DNA from 2 places in the Bradyrhizobium sp. Leaf396 genome. Region 2 is predicted to be linked to the other one. Evidence: predicted binding sites of a transcription regulator. Region 2 holds the regulator's gene; the other holds the start of a gene.

Region 1 (7,960 bases), on a different contig from region 2:
CACGTCGGTTGCGGTCGCGGCCACTGCGCAAAGCTCGACCAGCGATGCCAGCAGGGCCGGATCAGTCGTTTCCGGCATCAGCGACGCGATGAATGCGGCCTGCTCCAGCTCGTCGACAGCCTCCTCGACGCGATCGATCAATTGGCCGATCAGCGGGCGGGCATTGAGGCGATCGACTTCGTTGCGACTCTCGATCGCGATTCTGTCCGCCTTCTGCTCGATCATGCCGCAGCGTTGCGTCAGCAGCTTGCCGTCGGCGGGCTGACCGGCTTGCAGCGCGGCAATGTGACGTGAGATGGCGGCGACGAGATCATGGGCGAGGCCGATCTGACGCAGCACCGCCGCCAGCAGTGCGCCGTCGACGCGATCCAGGTGCCGCATCAGATCGGCTTCGATCTGGTCGCGCACCGTCCTGACCGATCGGCCCGCAAGCAATGCCTCGGTTGAGGCTCGCAACGATGCCTTCAGAAAATCGATTGCGGCGGTGCGGCCGAGCGCCTGATCGAGCCGCTCGCCGAAGCCGATCCGCGTGGGGGCGGCGTTTCGGACGGCAGATCCCAGCAGATCGTTGCCGCCGAGTTCAAGAAAGCCGCGATGGCCGATCCGCTGACGCGCCGCCCATTCCAGGATGCGTGCCGCGTCGTCCTTGGCAACCCAGGTCCTGAGCAGCTTGCGCGCCTTGTTCCAGTCGATCAGAAAGACCAGTGCGGCACCCAGCGCCGCGAGGAATTCGTTGCGATCGGCAGCGTGGTCCGGCTGATACTGCCCGGTGACGAGATAGAAGGAATTGTCGTCGCCAAGGCCCGCTGCGGTGTGACGATCGAGCCCGCTCCACGTCGCCTCGAATGCGTCGAACAGCGAGATGAAGAACTTCGCCCGCGCCAGATGCACATCGGTGTAGGTGACGGTGACCGCGTTCTTCTTCACCGCGATCACGACGACGTGGGCGTCCGTGGTGCCGATATCGTTCTGGATGAGCAGCCGGCCGCCGGCGCGTGTAGCCATGGTGTCGAGACCGGGATGATCGAACTTGAGACCTCGCGTCGCGTTCAGGCCCTTCATGAAAGCTGCGACCGCCGGCCGGTCCTCGCTGTGCAGGCCGAAGACATGGGCGCCGTCGAGCGCTTCTTCCGAGCAGCTTGCGGCAAGCCTGTTGAGCTGCTTGTGCAGATCCATCACGAGACGATGCAGGCTGTCACCGCCTGCGTCGCCGACGCCGGTCAGGCGTGCGATGCGCGAGAGCTCGATCTCGCCGCTCGCATGGAGCAGACCGGCTGCGCGGATCGCCTCGAGCCGCGCCTGTGCCCTCTCGCCTTCGCTTGCCGCGCCGGCGCTGACGGCGCGGATCATGGCCGCGGCATCGTCCGCAATCTCCTGCATCATCTTCGCAAGATCGGGAGCCGCGAGCCGGCCTTGTCCGATCAGATGGGCGCCGCCGATCAGCGCCGCGATGGCCGCGGGAGCGATGCCTGCAGTCTGACTTTCGACACCAAGGTCATTCGCAGGCCGGCCGGGCTCCTGCGCATGCAGGGCCGCCGCCTGCAACGCGCTCATCCGCACCTTGATGCGGTCGTTGGCGGCCAGCCCTTCCGCCACCAGCGCGGGCAGCAGGATGCCGCCTTGTCCGAGCTCTTCGATGATGTGGGTTTTCATGATCTGTCCGCAACCAGGATTGATGCCGTCTCTTTGCCGCGAAGACGCGGGGACAGCATTGCGGCAGATCATTCATAAAAATGTCACGTGACACGACGTTCACGGATCAGAGCGGCGCAATGGCGCGCGATCGTCATCTCTTCGTTGGTGGGAATGACGAAGACATCGACGTTGCTGCCGCTGCCGTCGATGCGCTCGCGCGCAGCATCATTTGCCGCAACATCGATGCGCACGCCCATCCAGGCGAGGCGCTCGCTGATTGCGCCGCGAATTTCCCTGGCATGCTCGCCGATGCCGCCAGTGAAGACCAGGCAGTCCAGGCCGCCGAGCGTGGTCGCCATCATCGCGACCTGCTGCGCCGCCCGGAAGGTGAAGAGATCGACCGCATCCCGCGCCGCAACCTCGCCGCTCGCGAGCAGCGTACGCATGTCCGCCGAGATGCCGGAAACGCCGAAAAGGCCAGACTCGTGATAGAGCAGGCGCTGGATCTCCTCGACCGACATGTTCTCATGCTGCTGCAGATAGAGCAGCACGCCCGGATCGATCGTGCCGCAGCGAGTCCCCATCACGAGGCCATCGAGCGGCGTCAGTCCCATCGTGGTGTCGACGCTGCGGCCGTCGCGCAACGCGCAGAGGCTGGCGCCGTTGCCGAGATGGGCGATCACCGTGCGCTTTGCGAAGAGTTCCGGCGCGATCTCGGCGAGCCGGCCCGCGACATATTCGAATGAGAGGCCGTGAAAGCCATAACGCCTGACGCCACGCGCCTCGAAGCGCCTTGGAATGGCGAAGCGGCGCGCCGGGGGTGCCAGGCCGTGATGGAAGGCGGTGTCGAAACACGCGATCTGCGTCAGCCCGGGCCGGATCGCTCCGAGCGTGCGGACCGGCGCAAGGCAGCGCGGCTGGTGCAGCGGCGCCAGCGGCGTCAGCCCCTCGAGCTTTGCGGTGATGCCGTCCGTCAGGATCAGCGGGCCCGAATAGTCGGGCCCCCCATGGACGATGCGGTGACCGACGGCGCGGAGGCTGCGTTTGCCGAAGCGGTCCTCGATGAAGGCGAGCACTTCGGCGAACAGATGGCCGCCATCGGCGTCCGAAACCTCCCTCCGGGTCTCGAACAGGTCTTCGTCCGCGGGGCCCTTCACCACGAGCCGGGGTTTTGCGTCGTGCTCGTCGAGAAGCCCCTTGCAAAGCAGGGCAGGCTCGGTTCCCGAGACATCGAACAGGCCGAACTTGATGCTCGACGATCCCGAGTTGAGGACGAGGACCGTGTCCGACATCGCTAGTCGCCGGCTTCGGCCGGCGTGTTGCCGCCGGCACTGTTTTGCCACACCCAGTCGCGGATCTCGGGCATGTCCTCGCCATGCTCGCGAACATAGCGGGAGTGCTCGATCAGCTTGTCGCGGAACTGTTGCTTCACCCGCGCGGCTTTGGTCGCAAGCCCCGGCACGCGTTCGATCGCCTCGATCGCCAAATGGTAGCGGTCCAGCTCGTTGAGCACGACCATGTCGAACGGCGTCGTCGTGGTGCCTTCCTCGGCAAAGCCGCGCACATGCATGCCGGCATGGTTGGTGCGGCTATAGGTCAGCCGGTGGATCAGGTAGGGGTAGCCGTGATAGGCGAAAATCACCGGCTTTTCGCGCGTGAACAGGCCGTCGAAGTCGCGATCGGAGAGGCCGTGCGGGTGTTGCTCCCTTGGCTGCAGAGTCATCAGGTCGACGACGTTGACGACGCGAATCTTCAGGTCCGGCAGCGCCTTGCGCAGGAGGTCGACGGCGGCGAGCGTCTCCAACGTCGGCACGTCGCCGGCGCAGGCCATGACCACGTCGGGCTCACCCTGTCCGTCTTCCGTTCCGGCCCAGCCCCAGATGCCGATGCCGGCAGCGCAATGGGTCGCAGCGTCCTGCATCGAGAGCCACTGCGGCGCCGGCTGCTTGCCGGCGACGATCACGTTGATGCGGTTGTAGGTACGCAGGCAGTGATCGGCGATCCATAGCAGCGTGTTGGCGTCGGGCGGAAAGTAGATGCGGACGATATCGGCCTTCTTGTTGGCGACCAGATCGACGAAGCCGGGATCCTGGTGGCTGAAGCCGTTATGGTCCTGGCGCCAGACATGCGAGGTCAGGAGATAATTGAGCGAGGCGATCGGGCGTCGCCACGGCAGATCCCGCGTCACCTTGAGCCATTTGGCGTGCTGGTTGAACATGGAATCCACGATGTGGATGAAAGCCTCGTAGCAGGAGAAGAAGCCGTGCCGTCCCGTGAGGAGATAGCCCTCGAGCCAACCCTGGCAGAGATGCTCGCTCAACACCTCCATCACGCGCCCGTCCTGGGCGAGGTGCACGTCGTAGGGCTCGGTCGGCTCCATCCAGACGCGTTCGGTGGCTTCGAATACGGCGTCCAGCCGGTTTGACGCCGTCTCGTCCGGTCCCATGATGCGGAAGTTGCGCTCCTTCGCGTTGAGGCGGATCACCTCGCACAGGAATTTGCCAAGTTCGCGCGTTGCTTCCGCAATGACTTCGCCGGGCTGTGGAACGTCCACGGCGAAGCTGCGAAAGTCCGGCAGCTTCAGCTCTTTCTTGAGCAGGCCACCATTGGCATGTGGATTGGCGCCCATGCGCCTGACACCTTCGGGCGCGAGCGCTTGAAGCTCGGGAATGAGCGCTCCGCTGGCATCGAACAGCTCTTCGGGCTGGTAGCTGCGCATCCAGTCCTCGAGGATCTTCAGATGCGCCGGGTTCTCGCGGCACGCTGAAACGGGCACCTGATGCGCGCGCCAAAACCCTTCGACCTTCTTGCCGTCCACCTCCTTCGGACCGGTCCAGCCCTTCGGGCTGCGCAGCACGATCATCGGCCAGCGCGGCCGCTCGACGCTTCTGCGTCCGTCCCGCGCATGCTGCTGGATCGAGCGGATGCTGACGAACGCGACGTCGAGCGCATCGGCCATGGCCTGGTGCATCAATTTGGGGTCGTCGCCTTCGACGAATAGCGGCTCATGGCCGAAACCGCGGAAGAGATCACGGATCTCGCTGTCGGGCATCCGTCCCAGGACGGTGGGATTTGCGATCTTGTAGCCGTTGAGATGCAGGATAGGCAGCACCGCGCCGTCATGGGCCGGGCTCAGGAACTTGTTCGAATGCCAGGACGCGGCCAGCGGGCCGGTCTCGGCCTCGCCGTCGCCAACGACGCAGGCGACGATCAAGTCGGGATTGTCGAACGCCGCGCCATAGGCGTGCACCAGCGCGTAACCGAGCTCGCCGCCCTCATGGATCGAGCCGGGCGTTTCCGGCGCCGCATGACTCGGGATGCCTCCGGGGAAGGAGAACTGCCTGAACAGCTTGCGCATTCCGTCCGCATCGCGCGCGACGTCGGGATAAATCTCGCTGTAGCTGCCTTCCAGATAGGTGTTGGCAACCATGCCGGGGCCGCCATGGCCGGGACCGCAGACGTAGATGACGTTGAGATCCAGCGCGCAGATGACGCGATTGAGATGGGCATAGATGAAGTTCAGGCCAGGCGTCGTGCCCCAATGGCCGAGCAGACGCGGCTTGATGTGTTCGGGCCGTAGTGGCTCGCGCAGCAGCGGATTGTCGAGCAGGTAGATTTGCCCGACGGAGAGGTAGTTGGCGGCGCGCCAATAGCGATCGAGCAGATCGAGGTCGCCGGTCGCGGCGGCCGCTTTTCGTTGAATTGTCATGTTCCCGTCGGCTTTCACCCAGCGATCGTCACCAACTTTGTTCCGGGACGATTGATCCCAGTGCTTGGATGAAACGAAATCGTCGTGACAGGCATGTTGCGAGACGTCAAAGGCGCGCGCCCGAAATTTGGGCAGCTACTGTGCATGGGGTTGTTTTCACGTTTTTGGTTTGCGTTCTTGATTTGTTCCCATGGCGTGCTATCTTGGCTTCATGAGTCCAGCATCCTCTCATGCTCTCAAGCACCCGCCGGTCACGGCGCCCTCCGAGCCGGCGGGTGCGCCTTCAGATTTCCCGGAGCTTGGCGTCGCCATCGACCGCGTGCGCCGGCGAGGGCGGGGCGCCCAGTCCAACGTCAGCGGCCGCTACGAGCCCGAGGCCCGCGTCGCCTTCGATGACGGCTGGCAGAGCCTGGAACAGCTGCCGCCCTTCAAGACCACGGTCGCCATCGACACCTCACGCAAGGTGATCACCCGCAACGACTCGCCCGACATCGGCTTCGACCGCTCCATCAATCCCTATCGCGGCTGCGAGCACGGCTGCGTCTATTGCTTCGCGCGGCCGACTCACGCCTACCTCGGCCTGTCGCCAGGGCTGGACTTCGAATCCAAGCTGTTCGCCAAGCCCGAGGCGCCGGCGCTGCTCGAAAAGGAGCTCGCCGCGTCAGGCTATGAGCCGCGGATGATCGCAATCGGCACCAACACCGATCCGTACCAGCCGATCGAGCGCGAGCGAAAGATCATGCGCGGCATCCTCGAGGTGCTGGAACGCGCCGGCCATCCGGTCGGCATCGTCACCAAATCAGCCCTGGTGGTGCGCGACATCGACATTCTCGCGCGGATGGCCAAGCGCAATCTGGCCAAGGTCGCAATCTCCGTGACCTCGCTCGATCCGAAGCTGGCGCGCACCATGGAGCCGCGGGCCTCGACACCATCAAAGCGGCTCGAGGCATTGAAGCAGCTCTCGGAGGCCGGCATTCCGACGACCGTGATGGTTGCGCCCGTGATTCCCGCGCTGAATGATTCGGAGATCGAGCGGATCCTCGATGCTGCGGCCCACGCCGGCGTCAAGGAAGCCGCCTATGTGCTGCTTCGGCTGCCGCTCGAGGTCCGCGATCTCTTCCGCGAATGGCTGATGGCGAACTATCCGGACCGCTATCGTCACGTCTTCACGCTGATCCGCGACATGCGTGGCGGACGCGACTACGATGCGAAATGGGGCGAGCGGATGAAGGGCACCGGACCGATGGCTTGGACCATCGGCCGCCGTTTTGAGATCGCCTGCGAAAGGCTCGGCCTCAACAAGCGGCGCTCGAAGCTGACGACGGATCATTTCGCGCGGCCGAAGCGGAACGGCGATCAGCTCAGCCTGTTTTGAGCGGACACGTGCAATAGGTGTCGCATGGTTAAGGAGCTCGCCGTGCCTGTGCCGCGGCTGACCGTCATCACGCTGGGTGTGAGCGACATCCGCGCCAGCATCGCCTTTTACGACGCGCTCGGCTTCTCACGCCGGCTGAAGGTAACGGGGGAGGCGGTCGCATTCTACGATACCGGTGGGGCGGTGCTCGCCTTGTATCCGTGGGATCAGCTCGCGGCAGACGCGACCTTGCCGGACCAGCCGCGGCCGGCGGCCTTTCGTGGCGTGACGCTCGCATGGAACTGCCGGACGCGGGAGGAGGTCGATGCGGTGTTGGCCTTTGCCCTCAGGAAGGGGGCCTCCTTGCTGAAAGCCGCGCACGAGACCCACTACGGCGGCTATTCCGGCTATTTTGCCGATCCCGACGCACATGCCTGGGAAGTGGTGGTCGCGCCGGGCATCGAGGTGGGCGACGACCGGCGTGTGCATCTGGCGGAGTAGGGCGCAGCCTGAATAGCGGGAATTACCCTGGGTTCCCGGTTGCGCTGGCGAAGCGCCTTGCGCACGATCCGGCCATGATTCGGGACAAGTCCGCCAGGAACCCAGCCAAAGACGCGCCCAAGAAGGAGGCTGCGGGGAAGGTTGCGCCTGCGAAGGCGGCCAAGACGCCTGCGGCCAAGACCTCTACGGGCAAGGCTCCGAAGCTTGCTGTTGGCAAGAGAGGGATCATCGCCATTGCTCCCCCCAGCTTCCGGCGTGAGCGCGCGCTGATCAAGCGCGGCATCTGGCCGGTCGCGGGGTGCGACGAGGCCGGTCGCGGACCGCTTGCCGGCCCCGTGGTGGCGGCGGCGGTGATTATCGATCCCGACCGCATCCCGCGCGGCATCGACGATTCCAAGCGGCTGACCGCCGGGGAGCGCGAGAAGCTGTTCGACAAGATCTGCGCCAGCGCGCAGGTGTCGGTCGCCGTCGCCTCGCCCGCCCGGATCGACCGCGACAATATTCTGCGTGCCTCGCTGTGGGCGCTGAAGCGCGCGGTGGTCGCACTGCCCGAGCCGCCGAGGCACGTCTTCGTCGACGGCCGCGACCGGCTCGACACCGAATGCGACTGCGAGGCCGTGATCGGCGGCGATGGTATCGTGCTGTCGATCGCAGCGGCGTCCATCATCGCCAAGGTCACCCGCGACCGGCTGATGTGCGCGCTGGCGCAGGACTGCCCCGGCTACGGTTTCGAGCAGCACAAGGGCTACGCCGTGCCCGAG
Region 2 (7,960 bases):
AGCGGACATCCACTCCCGGGCGATCAAGATCTAAGTCTGAGGTCATCAGATCAGTTCGGCACCGCAGCTTTCGCCGGCCGCTTGGCGGCGATGGCGTTCGCCGTGCCGCCGTGCAGGAAGTCGAACGCTGCATGCAGGGCCTTGTCGTCCTCCTCCTTCGGCGGAACATAGGATTGCGACCCGGTCTGCTCGCCGCCCTCGCCGGCCGAGAGATGCCCGCGCATCTGGGCCTCGGCCATGGTGTCCATCCGGCCCTTCAGCTCCGGCGGCACGTCCTGGAGGATCTCGATGTCGGGCGCGATGCCCTGGGCCTGGATCGAGCGACCCGACGGCGTGTAGTAGCGCGCCGTCGTCAGCGCCAGCGCGCCGTTGCCGGAGCCGAGCGGAATGATGGTCTGCACGGAGCCCTTACCGAAAGAACGCGTGCCGATGATCGTCGCCCGCTTGTGGTCGTGCAGCGCACCGGCGACGATCTCGGAGGCCGAGGCCGAGCCGCCGTTGATCAGCACCACGATCGGCTTGCCCTTAGTGAGATCGCCGCCTTGGGCGGTGAAGCGCTGGGTTTCTTCCGGACTGCGGCCGCGGGTCGACACGACCTCGCCACGCTGCAGGAAGGCGCTGGACACCGACACGGCCTGGTCGAGCAGGCCGCCGGGATTGTTGCGCAGATCCAGCACGTAGCCTGTGAGCTTCTCCGGCGACACCTGCTTGGAGATCGACGCGATCGCCTTCTTCAGGCCATCGGTGGTCTGCTCGTTGAATGAGGTAATGCGGATATAGCCGATGTCGCCGTTCTCGACGCGGAAGCGCACGGGGCGCACGTGGATGATCTCGCGCGTGATCGCGACTTCAAGCGGCGCGTCCGCGCCCTTGCGCACGATGGTCAGCTTGGTCTTGGTGTTGACCGGGCCCTTCATCTTGTTGACCGCCTGCTCGAGCGTCATGCCCTGCACGGCTTCGCCGTCGATCTTGCTGATGAGGTCGCCGGACATGAGACCGGCCTTGGACGCCGGCGTGTCGTCGATGGGCGACACCACCTTGACGAGGCCATCCTCCATCGTGACCTCGATGCCGAGCCCGCCGAACTCGCCGGAGGTGGTCTCCTGCATCTCGGTCCAGGCCTTGGCGTTCATATAGCGCGAATGCGGATCGAGCGAAGTCACCATGCCGGTGATCGCACCCTCGATCAGCTTGGCATTGTCGGGCTTCTCCACATAGCTCGCCTTGACGCGCTCGAACACCGCGCCGAACAGATTGAGCTGGCTGTAGGCATCATTCGCGCCCGCCGCCGCCCGCGCCGCCCATACGGAGCCGTGCGGGCTCGCTACCAGAAGGGTCAGGCAGGCTCCGGTGAGTGCGCCGAGGGGGAACAGCAGGGATTTCCGCATGGATGAGGGTGCCTTTTGCTTGGCGGTTCTCTTGGAGCTGAGGAGGCGCCATACAAATGGCGATCCAGCCCGCTTCTCACAATACCATTCCGGTTTCTTCAAGGCCGGGATGCCACGTTGGCGGGTATGCCGACGAAATCCCTTCGCCCTGGACTAAAATTTTGGCAACGTCCCGGTTGTTGCGCGGCAAGCGCAAACCGGTCGGCCCGCCGCGCCTCGCAGCTATGCGATTTTACGATGGTTTGGGAGGCCCGGACGCGATAGGCGATGACGATAAGGCTTCAAATTCTCGGGAGGATAACAATGAACGAAGCGCCCCGCATCCAGCCGGACCGGAACGTCGAGCTCGGTGCCAGCAACGAGCCGTTCCAGAACCTGCACGAGTTCATCCGGAAAGCGCGCGCCAACCTCAACCAGAATGCCTGGGACTACATCGTCGGCGCCGCCGAGACCGAAACCACGATGCGCCGCAACCGCATGGCTCTGGACGAGATCGCCTTCCGCCCGCGCGTGCTGCGCGACGTCCGCAAGGTCGACGGCGGGGTCGATCAGTTCGGCCGCAGGATGCGCTTGCCGGTCGTGCTCGCTCCCGTCGGTGCCCTCGAGATCTTCGATCCGGATGGCGCGGCAAGCGTGGCGCGCGCCGCCGGCGCTTTCGGTGCGGCGCACATGCTGAGCTCGGTATCCGAACCAGGACTGGAAAAGACCGCCGAAGCCGCGCCCGATGCGCTACGGCTTTATCAGCTCTATGTCCGCGGCGACGATGCCGTCGTCGCCGATGTCGTCAGCCGGGCCGAGAAGAACGCCTATGCGGCCTTCTGCCTGACCGTTGACACCGCCCATTACAGCCGTCGTGAACGCGACATCGCCAAGCGCTACGTTCGCGAGAGCCGCCTGCGCGCCACAGGGGGCGATTTCCAGAAGGGCCTGGAATGGCGGACGGTCAAGATGATCAAGGACAAATTCGAGATACCACTGATTCTGAAGGGCATCGCCACGGCAGAGGACGCGCTGATCGCACTCGATCATGGCGTGGACTGGATTTACGTCTCCAACCATGGCGGCCGCCAACTCGACCACGGCCGCGGTGCCATGCATGTGCTGCCCGAGATCGTCGATGCCGTGAAGGGCCGCGCCAAGATCATGGTCGACGGCGGTTTCGGTCGCGGCACCGACATCGTCAAGGCGATCGCTGCGGGCGCGGACCTCGTCGGCATCGGGCGGTTGCAATGCTGGGCGCTGGCGGCGGCAGGCGAAGCCGGAGTCGCACGGATGCTGGAGCTGCTTGAGGACGAGGTGCTGCGCTGCCTTGGCCTGTTGGGCGCCACCTCGTTCGCCGAGGTGGACAAGTCCTGCCTGCATCCGGCAACCGCCACCAACGCGCCGAGCGTGTTCAGCGCGTTCCCGCTGTTCGACCATGAGCCCTATCGCTACTGACCTGCCAATACTGACGTCAGAAGGAAGCAATGACATCGCTCTCTCCCGGCAGCGCGGATGCGCTTCTGTTCGACCTCGGGCGCGTGGTGCTCGACATCGACTTCTCCAAGGCGATCGCCTGCTGGGCAGGGCATGCCGGTTGCCAGCCGGAGGCCATCGTCGCGCGCTATGTGCGCGACGAGGCCTACCGGCTGCACGAGATCGGGAAGATCAGTGACGAGGACTATTTCGCCTCGCTGCGTGCTTCACTCGGAATCGGCATCTCGGACGCGCAATTCCTGGAAGGCTGGAACGCGATCTTCGCCGGGGAGATGCCTGACATCGCCGAGCTGCTGCCGCGCGCGGCGAAACTGATGCCGCTCTATGCCTTTTCCAACACCAATCGGCCGCATGTGGACTATTTCTCGAAGGAATATGCCAGCGTGCTCGGCCATTTCCGCGAACTGTATTTGTCGTCCAGCATCGGCCTGCGCAAACCGGATGCCGAGGCATTCGATCACGTCGTGGCGGCGATCGGCGTGCCGGCGGAGCGCATTGTGTTCTTCGATGATCTGGCAGAGAATATCGAAGGCGCACGGGCGCGCGGCCTGACCGCCGTCCATGTGACGTCGCCGCGCGATGTCGGCAACGCATTGAGGGCCCTGGGTATCTGAAACCCCCTGCAGGCGTCACGACACGGTTCCCGGAACTGGATTGGCGCAGCTCAGGAACCCGAGGCCTTTGTGCATTTTTATACGGAGTTCCCGGAACAGAATACCACCCAACGGACTCATGAGTCCGTTGGGACTTCTACATTGGACTTATCCACGTGCTGGGCAAAACCTATCTCACCAGGCAGGCTTCTCTGCTGCTTGAATTCGCCAGAACCACCTCGGATTCTGAACTTTCCGCCAAGCTGATCAGCAAGGCCGCCGACCTGAAGTCCCAGGCCGACCCTCTGCCAGACAAGGATCAAGGCCCCAAAGCGCCCGACGTCGCCTCGAACGACGGCTGGGGCCGACCAAGCGGGAGTTGACCGACGTTGGCCGCGGCGCTCGTTCTTCTCGTGCTCGCCGTGGCCATCCTCATGCCGGTCTGTCTCACCTTCCGGACCATGCCCAGGCGGAGTTGAGCCTCATTGATGACGCAGGATAAATCATCCTGCTTCCCGCTTTGCCTCGCGTTCGCACTCCGCTAGAACTCTCGCCGCATTAGCGATCTGCTCAGCAGGAGTTTCCGCCCGTGGCCCTGATGCCGGTTTCTGACGCGCTCGCGGCGGTGCTGGCCGGCGCCGAGCCGCTGGCCGAAGAAACGGTTTCCCTCGAGGGGGCCTACCATCGCGTGCTCGCGCGCGACGTCGCGGCGCGGCGCACGCAACCGCCTGAGGCGATGTCGGCGATGGACGGCTATGCAGTGCGGGCGGCCGATGCGGCCACGATCGATTCCAGGCTGACGGTAACGGGCGAGGTCGCAGCGGGCCGTCCGTTCGCTGGAAGGGTCGGCGTCGGCGAAGCCGTACGAATCTTCACGGGCGGCGTCGTTCCCGATGGCGCCGACGCGGTTGTGATCCAGGAGGACACGATCGCCGAGGGCAAGCTCATCACGATCAAGGAGGCCGCAATTCCCGGCCGTCACATTCGCCCCGCCGGCGTCGACTTCCGCGAGGGCGACGTGCTGCTGCGCAAGGGAACCCGCCTCACCGAGCGCGATCTGGCGCTGGCCGCGGCAATGAATCACCCGCAGCTCGCCGTCTGCCGCCGTCCGAAGGTCGCGATCCTTGCCACCGGCGACGAACTGGTGGCGCCGGGCAGCACGCCCGGTCCCGGCCAGATCGTCTACTCCAACGGCTACGCCCTGCACGCGCTCGCGCGCAGCGAGGGCGCCGAGACCATCGATCTCGGCGTTGCCGCCGATACGCTGGAGTCCACGTCCGCCGGCATCCGCCGCGCCCGCGAGAGCGGTGCCGACATCCTGATCACCACCGGTGGAGCGTCGGTCGGCGACCACGACCTGGTCCAGCAGGCGCTGAGGGACGAAGGCATCTCGATGGCGTTCTGGAAGATTGCGATTCGGCCCGGCAAGCCGATGATGCACGGCCGGCTCGGCGCGATGCGCGTGATCGGCCTGCCCGGCAATCCCGTATCATCTTACGTGTGCGCCTTCCTGTTCATGGTGCCGCTGATTCGTGCGCTCTCGGGCCGCTCGATGATTCATCATCAGCGCGAGCACGCCGTGCTGGGTCGCGATCTCGCTGCCAACGACCAGCGCGAGGATTATCTGCGCGCACGCCTGGAGCTGCGCGACGACGGCGCGCTCGTTGCTGTTCCCGTGAGCCATCAGGACTCCTCGCTGCTTGCGAATCTTGCTGCGGCACAGCTACTTCTCGTGCGCGCACCGTTCGCGCCGAAGGCCGAAGCCGGCACGCCCTGCGTGGTGCTGCGGCTTCCGGCCTGAGCTGCGGGGCCACACGCATTCCGCGAACTCCGCCCCGTTCACCGTAAATTAAGCAGTTGCGGAACACATATCGAACATATAGTGTCCGTTCATGATTTGTTTCGAGATGTAGCGGCCTTATCGCCGAAATTCATCGTCTCGGAATCGAACGACATCAACCGGGGGACTTTGGTCGAGATGTTGACGCGCAAACAATACGAGCTTCTGCGGTTCATCAGCGAACGTCTGAAGGAAAGCGGCGTGCCGCCATCCTTCGATGAGATGAAGGATGCGCTCGACCTGCGCTCGAAGTCAGGCATCCATCGCCTGATCACGGCGCTCGAGGAACGCGGCTTCATCCGCCGCCTGCCAAACCGCGCCCGTGCCATCGAGGTGATCAAGCTGCCGGAGCTCCAGGCCGCTGCCGGCAGCCGCCGCGGCTTCACGCCTAGCGTCATCGAGGGCAATCTCGGGAGGATACGCCCCACGTCCAGCCCGCCTGCGGACGAAGGCGAGCGTCCCGTTGCGGTGCCCGTGATGGGGCGCATCGCAGCCGGCACGCCGATCGAGGCGTTGCAGACCCGGAGCCACACCATCAGCGTGCCGCCTGACATGCTCGGCTCAGGCGAGCATTATGCGCTCGAGGTACGCGGCGATTCGATGGTCGAGGCCGGCATCCTCGACGGCGACATGGCTCTGATCCAGCGCAACGAGAGTGCCAATACCGGTGACATCGTGGTGGCGCTGATCGATGACGAGGAGGCCACGCTCAAGCGCTTCCGCCGCCGCGGTGCCTCGATCGCGCTCGAGCCTGCCAATGCCGCGTACGAGGTCCGCATCCTGCCGCCGAACCGCGTGAAAATTCAGGGCAAGCTGATCGGGCTTTACCGGAAGTACTGAGCGGATCCAGCGTCCGAGCTTTGTGGCGCGGATGAGGATCGCTCCGGCTGGATGGTTTTCTGGTTCTGCGCAGATTATCCGGCCCCTTTTTCTCCCGCGCGATGTCTCAAGCTTGCTTGCGAGCAGCATCGCACCCCGCCGATTCAAGGCGACGACCGCGCGTCGGTTCGCTTTGAGCGGAAGCGCAGCAGCGCTGATGGCAGCATCGGGGTCGCGTGGCTGTTGCACGATCGCCGCATCGTCTGCAGAGCAATCGTATGCGGCTGCCGAAAATGCTCCGAAGCGAGCTTTGTTCCTATTGGATTGGGGAAAGATAATGTGATCGCGGCCTGCGGACGCAGCCGCAGATTTGCCTACAACGAAGCAGAGCGTTGCGTGCTTCCACCCTGTTGGAGGCCTGCGCCTCAAAGAGGTGCGGGTCATCTTCACATGAGGAGCACCCGATGTGTGACTACAGCCTGCATGCCATCGCGACGCGCCCGGCCGAAGTCGGCGAGACCATCGTCACGACAACGTTCCGCGGCACCTCAACGCGCGGCTTCGCGTCTGAAGCCGATCTCTCCGTCGCAGTCTGCCTGCTGCCGGGCACCGAGCTCGCTTTTGCCGACAACGTCCGTTACGATAACCGCTGGATCTGGACGCGCACCGTCAACTCCCGCGTCGGCAAGTTCGGCAAGATCGATCCGCACATTCCCGATCGCCATCATGACGCGATCGAATTCCCGGACGGCAAGTCCGTGCTGGTGACACAGCTGGTCGAAGGCCAGCGCGCGACCGTGCTGCAGCTGCCGGTGACCCAGACAATTGGCGAGCGCGAGCACAAGCCGCAGATCGCCGCCGGGACCCGGTCGACGATCACCCGCCTGCCGATCGACTGAAGCCGTCGTTCCGACCGAGAGGTCGAGAACCAGGATCAAAATGCCATCGCCGGCCGCGGCCGGCGAGATGGTATGGGTGCGTTCATGGAAGCCCGTCGGTTCGCCTGGTCCCGTCTATCCTCCATCGTCAGCCTGCAAGTCGGCATCCGATGGCGTTGCGTCCCGATTGCGGGGCAGTGCCGTCTTCGGCGCGAGGCTGCCGTCGAAGTCTCCCTCGCCGGCGCCCGCCGGCAACCAGGGGCGGCTTGCGCTGCGCGCCCTCACGGCCTGAACCGAGAAGCCTTCGCCGCTCCGCGTCAGAGCCAGTGCACCCTGACTGGCCAGACGCGGCCGGTCGATGACCATCGCCGCGCAATCAGGGGGCACGGGCCGCGCCGTCACCACCAGCGCGGCGCGGCTGCAATCGTCCGCCAGCGCGTCGATGCGGAGAGAAAGCGCGACCAAGCGCCCGTCAGCCAAGGCCGTGACGCAGCCGGACGCGTCGCAAGACACACCGTCGGCCAGCGAGGCACTGCCGGCGTCGCGGGGATCGCCGTCGGCAGCCAGCCATTGCTTGAGCAGGAAGCCATCCCTGCTCGCGCGGATCACATGCAGATGCCCGTCCCTGCCCCGCACGGCGACGCTCGCGCCGTCCCCGGCGATCAGGATATCGGGCTGTCGCACCGACAGCCCCCAGATGATCGCGGCAAACAGCACCAGCGCACCGGACCAGCGCAAGGGCGTGCGCAACAGGCCCATCACGATGACCCCGAGGCTCGCCGCGATCAGCGGCGCGATCCCGAACGCGGGAATGCGGCCGACCGCGCCGGGCAATGCCTCCACCCAGCGCGAGACCGCGACCATCCAGTCGATGCCGATCCCCATCAGCCACCAGAACACGCCGTCGAGCCCGAACGGCGCCGCGAGCAGCCCCAACAGCCCGGCCGGCATCACCAGCGCCGAGAC

The links. The regulator LexA, encoded in region 2, represses DNA repair genes until DNA is damaged. The targets are predictions, from matches to a motif close to TGTTCNNNNTGTGTTCNG.
Region 1: the regulator LexA is predicted to act here: its motif matches at 5,517-5,534, upstream of ASG57_RS05890 (PA0069 family radical SAM protein).

Annotation. Positions count from the first base shown of each region.
Region 1 covers NZ_LMQJ01000004.1:212,104-220,063, reverse strand. The annotation lists gene ASG57_RS05905 (hypothetical protein) at 1-1,653, opposite strand, end outside; gene ASG57_RS05900 (acetate/propionate family kinase) at 1,737-2,927, opposite strand; gene ASG57_RS05895 (phosphoketolase family protein) at 2,930-5,344, opposite strand; gene ASG57_RS05890 (PA0069 family radical SAM protein) at 5,556-6,719, shown strand; gene ASG57_RS05885 (VOC family protein) at 6,744-7,199, shown strand; gene rnhB (ribonuclease HII) at 7,274-7,960, shown strand, end outside.
Region 2 covers NZ_LMQJ01000064.1:272,474-280,433, reverse strand. The annotation lists gene ASG57_RS32635 (S41 family peptidase) at 51-1,388, opposite strand; gene ASG57_RS32630 (alpha-hydroxy acid oxidase) at 1,692-2,825, shown strand; gene ASG57_RS32625 (HAD family hydrolase) at 2,855-3,478, shown strand; gene ASG57_RS32620 (hypothetical protein) at 3,634-3,840, shown strand; gene ASG57_RS32615 (molybdopterin molybdotransferase MoeA) at 4,047-5,258, shown strand; gene lexA (transcriptional repressor LexA) at 5,436-6,137, shown strand; gene ASG57_RS32605 (hypothetical protein) at 6,581-7,015, shown strand; gene ASG57_RS32600 (ComEC/Rec2 family competence protein) at 7,130-7,960, opposite strand, start outside.